Regions from separate parts of the Methylobacterium komagatae genome, predicted to be linked through region 2. Evidence: predicted binding sites of a transcription regulator. Region 2 holds the regulator's gene; the other holds the start of a gene.
The links. The regulator PhoB, encoded in region 2, activates phosphate uptake and scavenging genes when phosphate is short. The targets are predictions, from matches to a motif close to TGTCATNNANCTGTCAT.
Positions count from the first base shown of each region.

Region 1: the regulator PhoB is predicted to act here: its motif matches at 1,752-1,768, upstream of ACFQE0_RS00365 (ceramide glucosyltransferase).

Region 1 is NZ_JBHSWN010000001.1:75,024-80,238, reverse strand. Features, by position in the region: gene ACFQE0_RS00370 (hypothetical protein) at 17-505, shown strand; gene ACFQE0_RS00365 (ceramide glucosyltransferase) at 530-1,672, opposite strand; partial or broken gene ACFQE0_RS00360 (histone deacetylase family protein) at 1,814-2,718, shown strand; gene ACFQE0_RS00355 (hypothetical protein) at 3,031-3,480, opposite strand; gene ACFQE0_RS00350 (hypothetical protein) at 3,614-3,790, shown strand; partial or broken gene ACFQE0_RS00345 (error-prone DNA polymerase) at 3,821-5,215, opposite strand, start outside.
Region 2 is NZ_JBHSWN010000001.1:4,431,105-4,436,319, reverse strand. Features, by position in the region: gene ACFQE0_RS22020 (protein-disulfide reductase DsbD family protein) at 1-1,402, shown strand, start outside; gene phoB (phosphate regulon transcriptional regulator PhoB) at 1,404-2,099, opposite strand; gene phoU (phosphate signaling complex protein PhoU) at 2,310-3,023, opposite strand; gene pstB (phosphate ABC transporter ATP-binding protein PstB) at 3,055-3,837, opposite strand; partial or broken gene pstA (phosphate ABC transporter permease PstA) at 3,909-4,801, opposite strand; gene pstC (phosphate ABC transporter permease subunit PstC) at 4,815-5,215, opposite strand, start outside.

The DNA.
Region 1 (5,215 bases), 4.4 Mb from region 2:
CGGAGCGGAGCGGGCGGTGGCTGAGATCAATGTTACGGTCGAGATGCGCGAGAGGACCATGGAACCTGCTCGGCTCTTGATGACCCCGACGATGCGCAAGGAGCTGAAATCTCTCAGCCCCGTCGAGCGCGCATTGGGCAATTCGGTGTCGAAGACCGGAAGCGATATTGCCGCGCATATGAAGCGCTTCGGACAGGAGGAGTGGCAGGCGGTCTGCGAACGCATCCAGGATGCCGCCGAATACATCCAGGAACTCGAAGCGGGCCGGCACCAACAGGAGATGCAGGCCCAGAAGATCTTCGCGAACATGCAGGACGAGATCGCCGCTGCCAATGCGCGCGCCCTGGCGGCGGAACGGATGCTGCAGGAAGTCCAGCACCGGGCGACTAACGTCGTGAAGACCCTGGAAGACCGGCTTCAGGCGGCCGAGGACCGTGCCCGCGAGGCCGAGGATTGGCTGACTCGGATTTCCGAAGCGGTTCGCTCGAACCTCAGCTTCCCCTGATCGGGAGGGGACGGGTTTCCGCCCTCAAGCCGTCCGGACCCGGCTGGGTTTTGTTTCGATCGCCATGGCATTGCCGCGCCAGACGACGTCGCTGCGCATCCAGGCCATCGTCCAGATGAAGGGGATGAGCAGGTCGCGGGCTATGAAGGCCGCGAGAAGCGCGGGAGAGCGCAGCCATCCGGCGCGGGCGGCGAGGGCGACTTCGCCGCCATAGGTAACAGCGACCATCAGACCGAGGCCGAAAGCCATCTCGGGAGAGCCGATCGATAGTGCCGCCAGAAGGCAGGGCACCAGCATTCCGCTGAAGATTTCCGGTGCGAAGAACAATGGGAAGGTGACGCGGCGCAGGCGCGCCCACCGGATCTGGCGAGACCACATCTCCGCGAAGCTGCGCTTGCCGAGGGGCTGCGAGAAGGGGGCCGCGACGAGGTTGACCCGCCTCCCGGCCGCCCGCACCACTTTGGTGGCGGCGGCGTCTTCGGCGATCTCAAGGGCGAGTGCCCGGATGCCGCCGACCGAGTTCAGAAATGGTCGGTGCCAGAGCATGCTCTTGCCCTGCGCGAAGCCGAGGCCGACCGCCTCACCCGCATATTGCCAGCGCGCCTGAAGGGTATTGAGGAAGGCGCATTCAACCATGGCCCAGAATCCATCCGGCTGGGCGCCTATGGGTGTCGCGCAGACGAGGCCGGTATCGGGCCGCCATGCCGCTTGAAGGGTCTGGAGATAGTCTGGCGGCATCAAAACATTGGAGTCGGCCAGCACGATCCACTCATGCAACGCTGCGTCCCAACCGCGGACGCAGTTGTTGAGTTTGGGATTGTCGCTGATCCGCTCTTCCCCAACGATGACCCGCGCCGCGACATGCGGATGCTTGGCGATGAGTCGTCGCACCAGGGGCAGAATGGGATCTCCCGAGTCGGCCACGCAGAAGATCAATTCGTAATCGCGGTAGGCGAGACGGAAGCCGCTTTCCAACGTCTCCTCGCTAAATCGCTCCAGCCCGCAGATCGGGCGAATGAGTGAGACCGGCGCGCCTTCCGGGAAGGTCGAACGCAGCATCGCGCGCCTGAGCCGCAGCCCGGCAAGGGAGAGGCTTACGAGATTCACCAGCATCAACACGAGGCAGCCGACGAAGGCCAGGAAGGGGCCGTCCAGCGCGCTGATCATGCGAAAGAGCCGTCGGCGCCGGTCCGGGCGCGTCGTGGGGGCGCACCTGCGCCCGTGGCGGCCGGGTACCAGCCGCAGCATATCAGTTGTGTGACGCGGTGCAGCTTGGTCCGCCGCCTGGAAAGGATCGTTGCGAGAGGCATGAGACCCCCCATCTGCTTCCACTCTGCCTACGAGGCGGCCCTGCCCGATGGCCATCGCTTTCCCATGCGCAAATACGGTCTGCTGGCGGAGGCCATACGCGCGCGCGGCCTCGTGCCGGATGGGTTCGTGCAGCCAGAACTGGCAGATGCGGCCATGCTGGAGCGGGCGCATGATCCTGCCTACGTCGCCAGTATCCTGGCCTGCGATGTGCCGCGCGGCATCGAGCGCGATATCGGCTTGCCGGTGAGCGAGGCGCTGGTCCGCCGCTCCCGGGCCAGCGTCGGCGGGACCGTGCTGGCTGCCCGGCTTGCCCTGTCTCATGGTTGCGCGGGAAGCGCGGCGGGGGAAGCCACCACGCGCGGCGGTCGCAAGGGGCGGGTTTCTGCGTGCTGAACGACGTGGCGGTGGCGGCGCTGACCCTGCGCGCGGAGGGTCTGATCGGCCGCGCGATGGTTGTCGATCTCGACGTGCACCAGGGCGACGGCACGGCCGATTGCCTGTCCAGCGAGCCCGATCTCTTCACCCTCTCGATCCATTGCGAGAAGAACTACCCCTCGCAGAAAATCCCCGGCGATCTCGATATCGGTCTGCCGGACGGACTAGAGGATGCGGACTACCTCGCGATGCTGGAAGCGCGCCTGCCTCCGCTGATCGATGCCCTGCGACCGGATATCGTTTTCTACAACGCCGGGGTGGACCCACATCTGGATGACCGGCTGGGACGGCTGAATCTGACGGATGAGGGGCTGGCCGCTCGCGACAGGTTCGTGGTCCGATCGGCGCGGGCGAGGGGGCTTCCCATCGTGGGTGTGATCGGGGGTGGCTACACCCACGATGTCGAGGCCCTGGCAAACCGCCATGCCCTCGTTTTCGAAGCCCTCGCCGCTGAGGCGGCGGGTTGAGGCGTTCGAGCCACGAATGTTGTGCAATGCGGTGAAATCTCACCGTCGTAAGGTTTTGGGAAGGAGCGACCCTGAGGATCGCCGGAATTGAGACGCCTGCTTCTCGTCGAGGGGGCGTCCAACCGGAGTGCTGTCGGGGGGCCGTCATGTGGGCGCGGGTTTGGGAAGCGATCAAGGCGACTTTGGCGGTCGCTGCGTTGATCGCCGCTGCCCTTGTGTCGGCGGACAAGCTCGACCGCGAAAAGGCCGCGCCCGCGCGCGCCTCCCTGGTCGAACCGGTCGTCACCGGGGCCATTGCCCCAACCAGATAGGTCAGCCCGGCGGAATGCGGCCGACGGAGCAGAGCGTGCGCATCGTGCTGCTCGTCGGATCGGCGTAGCAACTCGCAGACCACCCATTCTGCTGGATGAAGGATTTGCGCCCCTCTGAGAGGGCCGTGCGGTAGGCCTTGGCGATGATCGGCTCCACGGTCGCGGCCGATTCACCGATCAGGATTTCCGACGCCGTCGAAAGTTCGCGGAAGAAGGCGGCAGAGGGCTGTGGCTCGGCCGAGATCGCCTGAACGATGGGCTCGGCCCGGCAGGTCACGTCGAACTTATTCGGGCCGGCCACGCGGATATCGATACTCGGGCCTGACCGCCGTCCGACCTTGCCGCCAATCGCTTTGGCGATCTGTTTGGTGAGGTCGTCGCAGGAATCGGCGTGGGCCACAGCAGGCGCCAGGGCGAGGCAGGCAGCGAGGAGGACGGGCAGACGCGGCATGGAAAGCTCTCAGAAAGCGAGCCCCGTTCTGGCGTGGGACGCATGCGCTGTCGAGAGCCCTGACGAAAGACTCAGGCCCTTGAAAAGATAGATCTCTTTTGCCATCTGAGCCTCCCCGCAACAGGAGTTATGAATGGCTGAGCAGACCACCGAACAGACGTATTACGGGCTGACCCTCGCGCAGCACCGCGAGCGCATCAAGAAGCTCGGTGCCGAGAAGGGTCTTCAGGGTGAGCACCTCGAGCGGATTACAGCCAAGGCTCTTGAGATGCTCCCGACGATCCGCCTGGATGAGTCTGCGCAGCGCTAAGTGATCTAACCGGCGCCGCCATTGGCGGCGTCAGTGAAAATCACGGCTGCGATAGGGGTGCCGATGCGTCGGCGCCCCAAAATCGGTGGTCTCCGGCGGCAATTTCAGCCCTGACTCTCGCAAGTCCCTGAGGGACCCGGTGAGATCGCGGAACCCTTCGGCCACGAGGTGAACCACCTCGCCCGCACGCTGGATCCGCCCCTTCACCGCCAGGAAACGCGCCTGCATGGCGATCCGGCGGTTGGCTTCGAACACCTTCTTCCACACGATCACATTGGCCGTACCGGTCTCGTCCTCGATGGTGAGGAAGACCACGCCCTTGGCCGTGCCCGGCCTCTGCCGCACCAGCACGATCCCCGCCACGATGGCCCGTGCATTCTGCGGCAGGGTTGGGTCGAGATGGGCGCGGGCGGTCATCGCGCCGATACGGCTCAGGCGCTCCCGGAAGAACGCCACCGGGTGGCCGCGCAGGGATAGGCTCGTCGTCGCGTAATCGTCCGCCACCGTCTCGGAGGGCGCCATGGCGGGCAGGTCGGCCGCCGCCTCGTTGCGGAACAGGCCGTCATCGGCATGCCACGCGAAAAGCGGCAGGGGGCTTCGAGCAGGTCCGCCCTGCGTCCGTTCTCTCGGGAGGGAAGAGCCCGCCGGGACAGCCCTTCCAGCGCCCGCACCGCCCAGAGCGCATCCCGCCGGGCAAGGCCGAAGGCGCGGAAGGCATCTGCATCCGCGAGGCGTTCCAGCACGTTCCGTGGTAGGGCGAGTGCGGCCTGCAACCCTTCGATGCTGGCATAGCCGTTGGCCCGCAGGCGCACGAGACGCCGCATGGCCATTTCGGGCAGACCGCTCACCAGCCGCAGCCCAAGGCGGACGGCATGATGGCGAGGGGTCTCGCTAGGCTCGAGGGTGCAATCCCAATCGCTCGCGTTCACGCAGACATGGCGCACCTCGACCCCGTGAGCGCGGGCATCGCGCACCAGCTGGGCCGGTTGATAGAAGCCCATCGGCTGCGCGTTGAGGATGGCGGCCAGGAAGACATCCGGATGATGGCACTTCATCCAGGCCGAGGCGTAGACCAGCAGGGCGAAGCTCGCCGCATGGCTTTCGGGAAAGCCGTAGGTCGAGAAGCCGCGGATCTGCTGGAAGCAGCGTTCGGCGAAATCCTTCGGATAGCCGCGCCGGGTCATCCCGCCGATGAACTTGTCCGCGAAGCCGCCGATCTCGCCATTGTGCCGGAAGGTCGCCATGGCCCGCCGTAGCCCATCGGCCTCGGCCGGGGTGAAGCCAGCCGCGATGATCGCGATCTGCATCGCCTGCTCCTGAAACAGGGGCACGCCGCAGGTCTTCTCCAGAACCGCCTTCAACTCATCGGCCCGCGCCGGATCGTCGGAGGGAGAAGGATACTCGACCGTCTCCTCATTGCAGCGG
Region 2 (5,215 bases):
GGGGGACGACAAGACCTTCCCCGGCTCCCTGCCCGGCGTGCTGACGGTGGGTGAAGAGACCGGCAACGGCGTCGTGCGCCTCGCCTTCGCCTATGGCGACGAGCCTGCGACCACGCTGTCCGCGAACGCTCCCGCATCCTCCGGCGCCCCGTCCTACCCGGCGGACCAGCCGACGCTCTTGGCTTCGATCGGCCTCGCGCTGCTCGGCGGGCTGATCCTTAACCTGATGCCCTGCGTCTTCCCGGTCCTGTCGATCAAGGTGCTCGGCCTCGTCCGCCAGTCGGGCGAGAGCCTCGGGCGCGTGAGGCTCCACGGCCTCGCCTACACGGCGGGCGTGCTCGCGAGCTTCCTCGGCCTCGCCGGGCTGCTGATCGGCCTGAAGGGCGGCGGGGCGAGCCTCGGTTGGGGCTTCCAGTTGCAATCGGCGCCGGTCGTGGCCGGTCTCGCCTACCTCCTTGTCGCGGTGGGTTTGAGCCTGTCGGGGGTGTTCTCCCTCGGCGGCCGATTCGCCGGGATCGGCGACGGCCTGACCCGCCGGGCCGGACTCTCGGGCTCGTTCTTCACCGGGGTGCTCGCGACGCTCGTCGCCACCCCGTGTACTGCGCCCTTCATGGGCGCGGCGGTGGGCTTCGCGCTGACGCAGGGGCCCGCCGTGGCGCTGGCGGTGTTCGCCGCCCTGGGTCTCGGCCTCTCGCTGCCCTTCCTGGCCCTGACCCTGTGGCCCGGCGCCGTGCGGATCCTTCCCCGCCCCGGCGCGTGGATGGAGACGCTGAAGCAGGCGCTCGCCTTCCCGGTCTATGCCACGGCGGCGTGGCTGATCTGGGTGCTGGCGCAGCAGGTCGATGCGCGCGGCCTGTTCGCAGCGCTCATCGGCGTCGTGCTCGTGGGCTTCGCGGCCTGGGCCTGGGAGCGCAGCCGCAACGCGACGCCCGTCGGGGAGCGCATCTTCCAGGGTTTGGCAGGCCTCGCGGTCATCGCCGTGGTGACTTTGGGCTTCGGCCTGTCGCAGCAGCCTGCACTGTCAACGGCGCAAGCCGCGTCCGAGGGCACCGAACCTTTCAGCCGGACGCGGCTCGATGCCTTGCGCGACGCGCGGCACCCGGTCTTCGTGAACCTGACGGCGGCGTGGTGCATCACCTGCGCCGTCAACGAAACCACCTCGCTGTCGCGGCCGTCCGTGCAGGCGGCGATGCGGGCCAAGGGCGTCACCTACCTGAAGGGCGATTGGACCAACCAGAACCCGGAGATCACCCGTTTGCTCGAGGATTACGGCCGCAGCGGCGTGCCGCTCTACCTGCTCTACACGCAGGGCGAGCCGCAGGTGCTGCCGCAGATCCTGACGGAGGGCACGGTGCTGGAAGCCCTGTCCGCCATTCCCGACCGCACGGCCGCGGTCCGGTAGATCACGCTTCGAGGGAGAAGGTCTCGTCGAAGGCGTAGCCCGAGCCGCGCACGGTGCGGATTGGGTCGGTCTGGCGCGGCCCGTTGAGCGCCTTGCGCAGGCGGCCGACATGCACGTCCACGGTGCGCTCGTCGATATAGACGTCGTGGCCCCAGACGCCGTCGAGCAATTGCTCGCGGGAGAAGACCCGGCCGGGGCTGAGCATCAGGAATTCGAGTAGCCGGAACTCGGTCGGCCCGAGATGGAGTTCGGTGCCGCCGCGCCGGACGCGATGACCGCTGCGGTCGAGCTCGATATCGCCCGCCGCCAGCCGGTCTGCGACATGGGCGGGCTTGGCACGGCGAAGAAGGGCGCGCACCCGCGCCAGCAATTCCGGCACCGAGAACGGCTTGACGATGTAATCGTCCGCGCCGGTGCCGAGGCCACGCACCCGGTCGCCCTCCTCGCCCCTGGCGGTGAGCATGATGACCGGCAGCCGCTCGGTCTCGCGCCGCGCCCGGATGCGGCGGCAGAGTTCGATGCCCGACAGGCCCGGCAGCATCCAGTCGAGCAGCACGAGATCGGGGGTGCGCTCGGCGAGCAGCAACTCGGCGTCGTCGCCCCGCGCGGCGGAATCGACGCTGAAGCCCTCCGCCTCCAGGTTGTACCGCAGGAGGGTGGTGAGCGCCTCTTCGTCCTCGACGATCAGGACACGCATGGCCGGTGGTCCATTCCACGCCGGATGCCCCCGGCCGAAGGCGACCGAGGGGTCCAGGCAACGCTGTTACGCCGCGCGGCCTTCCTGAGCGGGGACCGCGCCGTCGATGGGTCGGGTCTCGCCGGGCCTGAGAGCCTCTCACGAAACTCCCGCTAAGCCGTCGAGGCCAGGGGGAGAACTCCCGGTGAACGGGAGTTTTGTGAGGAGCTCTTAGGCGCCCGGCACGACCGTCGTGTAGTTCGAGGCGTCGTTCTTCGGGCGCTCGCCCATGAAGATCTCGCCGGTCTGGAGATAATGGATGGTCTCGGCGATGTTGGTGGTGTGATCGCCGATGCGCTCCACGTTCTTGGCGCAGAACAGAAGATGCGTGCAGAACGAGATGTTGCGCGGATCCTCCATCATGTAGGTCAGGAGCTCGCGAAACAGGGAATTGTACAGGGCGTCGATCTCGCCGTCCCGTTCCCATACGTCGTGGGCGGCCTTGATGTCACGGCTCGCATAGGCGTCCAGCACGTCCTTGAGCTGCCCCTCGGCGAGGTCGCTCATGTGGCGCACGCCGAGCACGATCTTCTGCGCGGGCGACTGGTCGGCGATGGCGGTGACGCGCTTGGCGACGTTCTTGGCGAGGTCGCCGATGCGCTCGAGATCGCCCGAGACGCGGATGGCCGAGATGGTCTCGCGCAGGTCCACCGCCATGGGCTGGCGGCGGGCGATGAGCAGGACCGCCTTTTCCTCGATCTCGCGCTGAAGCGTGTCGAGGCGCTTGTCGGCCAGGATTACCGCCTGGGCGAGGTTCTCGTCCTTGCGGGCGAGGGCGAGGGTCGCCTCGCCGGTCATCTTCTCGGCGACGCCGCCCATCTCCGAGATCGACCGGCGCAGGTCCTCTAGGTCCGTGTCGTAGGACGTGACGATATGGCCGGGCATGGCGAGACCTCCGCGAATCCTGATCTGTGGCTCAGCCGAAGCGGCCGGTGATGTAGTCCTGCGTGCGGCGCTCGGTGGGGTTCATGAAGATCTTGTTGGTCTGGTCGAACTCGACCAGTTCGCCGAGATACATGAAGGCCGTGTACTGCGAGATGCGGGCCGCCTGCTGCATGTTGTGCGTGACGATCACGATGGTGAACTCATCGCGCAGCTGCTCCATCAGCTCCTCGATGCGGCCGGTCGAGATCGGGTCGAGGGCCGAGGTCGGCTCGTCGAACAGGATCACCTCCGGACGCTGCGCCACGGTGCGGGCGATGCAGAGGCGCTGCTGCTGGCCGCCGGAGAGGCCGGTGCCGGGCTGCTTGAGCTTGTCCTTCACCTCGTCCCAGAGGGCGGACTTGCGCAGGGATTCCTCGACGCGGACGTCGAGCTCCGCCTTGGGCAGCTTCTCGTAGAGGCGCAGGCCGAAGGCGACATTGTCGTAGATCGACATCGGGAACGGCGTCGGCTTCTGGAACACCATGCCGATGCGCGAGCGCAGCTCGTTCAGGTCGACGTTCGAATCGAGCACGTTGCGCCCGTCGAGCAGGATCTGCCCCTCGGCGCGCTGCTCTGGATAGAGGCTGTAGATGCGGTTGAAGCACCGCAGCAGGGTCGACTTTCCGCAGCCCGAGGGGCCGATCAGCGCCGTCACCTGCCGGTCGTAGAAGTCGAGATTGACGTTCTTCAGGCCGTGGAACGACCCGTAGTAGAAGTTCAGGTCCTTCACGGCGATGCGGACGGCCCGGCCGGCGGCAGGGGCGTTGTGGCCCATGGCACCTGTCGGCCTTGCGGAGGCGGCGTTCATCGTCATGTCCTCGTGGTGGGGTCGTACGTCACGCGGGGTCAGCGGGAACGCTGGGGCTTGATCACGATGCGGGCGACGATCGACAGGGCCAGGATGGTCCCGGTGATCAGGAGGGCGCCGGCCCAGGCGAGGCCCTGCCAGTTCGGATAGGGCGACAGCGCGAACTGGTAGATCATCACCGGAAGGTTCGCGACGCCGCCCATGAGGTTGGCCGAGAACCAGGAGTTGTTGTTGAGCGCCGTGAACAGGAGCGGCGCGGTCTCGCCCGCGATGCGGGCCAGCGCCAGGATGATGCCCGTCACGATGCCGGCCGAGGCGGCCTTCCACGTCACGCTGGTGATGACGACGGAGGGGGCGCGCCGAGCGCCGCGCCGGCCTCGCGCAGGGTGCCCGGCACGAGCCGCAGCATGTCCTCGGTGGTGCGGACGATCACCGGCACCGCGATGATCGCCAGCGCCACGCCGCCGGCCCAGCCGGAATAGGTCCCCATCGGCCGCACCATCAGGGTGTAGACGAACAGACCGATCAGGATGGACGGCGCCGAGAGCAGGATGTCGTTGAGAAAGCGGATCAGGTCCGCGAGCTTCGAGTTCCGCCCGTATTCCGCAAGATAAGTGCCCGCCATCACGCCGATCGGCGTCGCGACCACGATGCCGATCGTGGTGAGCACGAGGCTGCCCAGGATCGCGTTGGCGATGCCGCCTCCCTCCGAGCCGGGCCCGGGGGTCGGCTGCGTGAACAGGGACGGGCTGAAGCCCTGGACGCCCTGGACGATCAGCATCAGCAGGATCGAGCCGAGGACGATCGCCCCGACCACCGTGGCCACGAGGCAGGAGACCCGCAGGATCCGGTCCGCTACCCGGCGGCCGGGCCGGACGCGGCTGGCGCGCTGTGGCGCCGGAGCCGTCACGAGGGGATTGGTCGCGTCCATGGCGATGGTCTCCTCAGGCGGCCCGAACGCGGCGGGTCAGCAGCCGCGCAATGATCAGCACGATGAAGGTGATGATGAAGAGGATGCAGCCGAGCGCCATCAGCGCGTTGAGCTGAAGCCCGTCCGCCTCGTTGAACTCGTTGGCGATCCGCGAGGCGATGGTGGACGAGGGATCGAAGATCGAGGCCGAGAGCCGGTTGGCGTTGCCGACCACGAAGGTCACCGCCATGGTCTCGCCGAGCGCGCGGCCGAGGCCGAGCATGATGGCTCCGATGATCGAGACCGCGGCCTGCGGCACGAGCACGTGGCGCACGACCTCCCAGGTGGTGCAGCCGATGCCGTAGGCGCTCTCGCGCAGGACCGTGGGGATCTGCTCGAGCATGTCGCGGGCGATCGAGGCGATGAACGGCACGA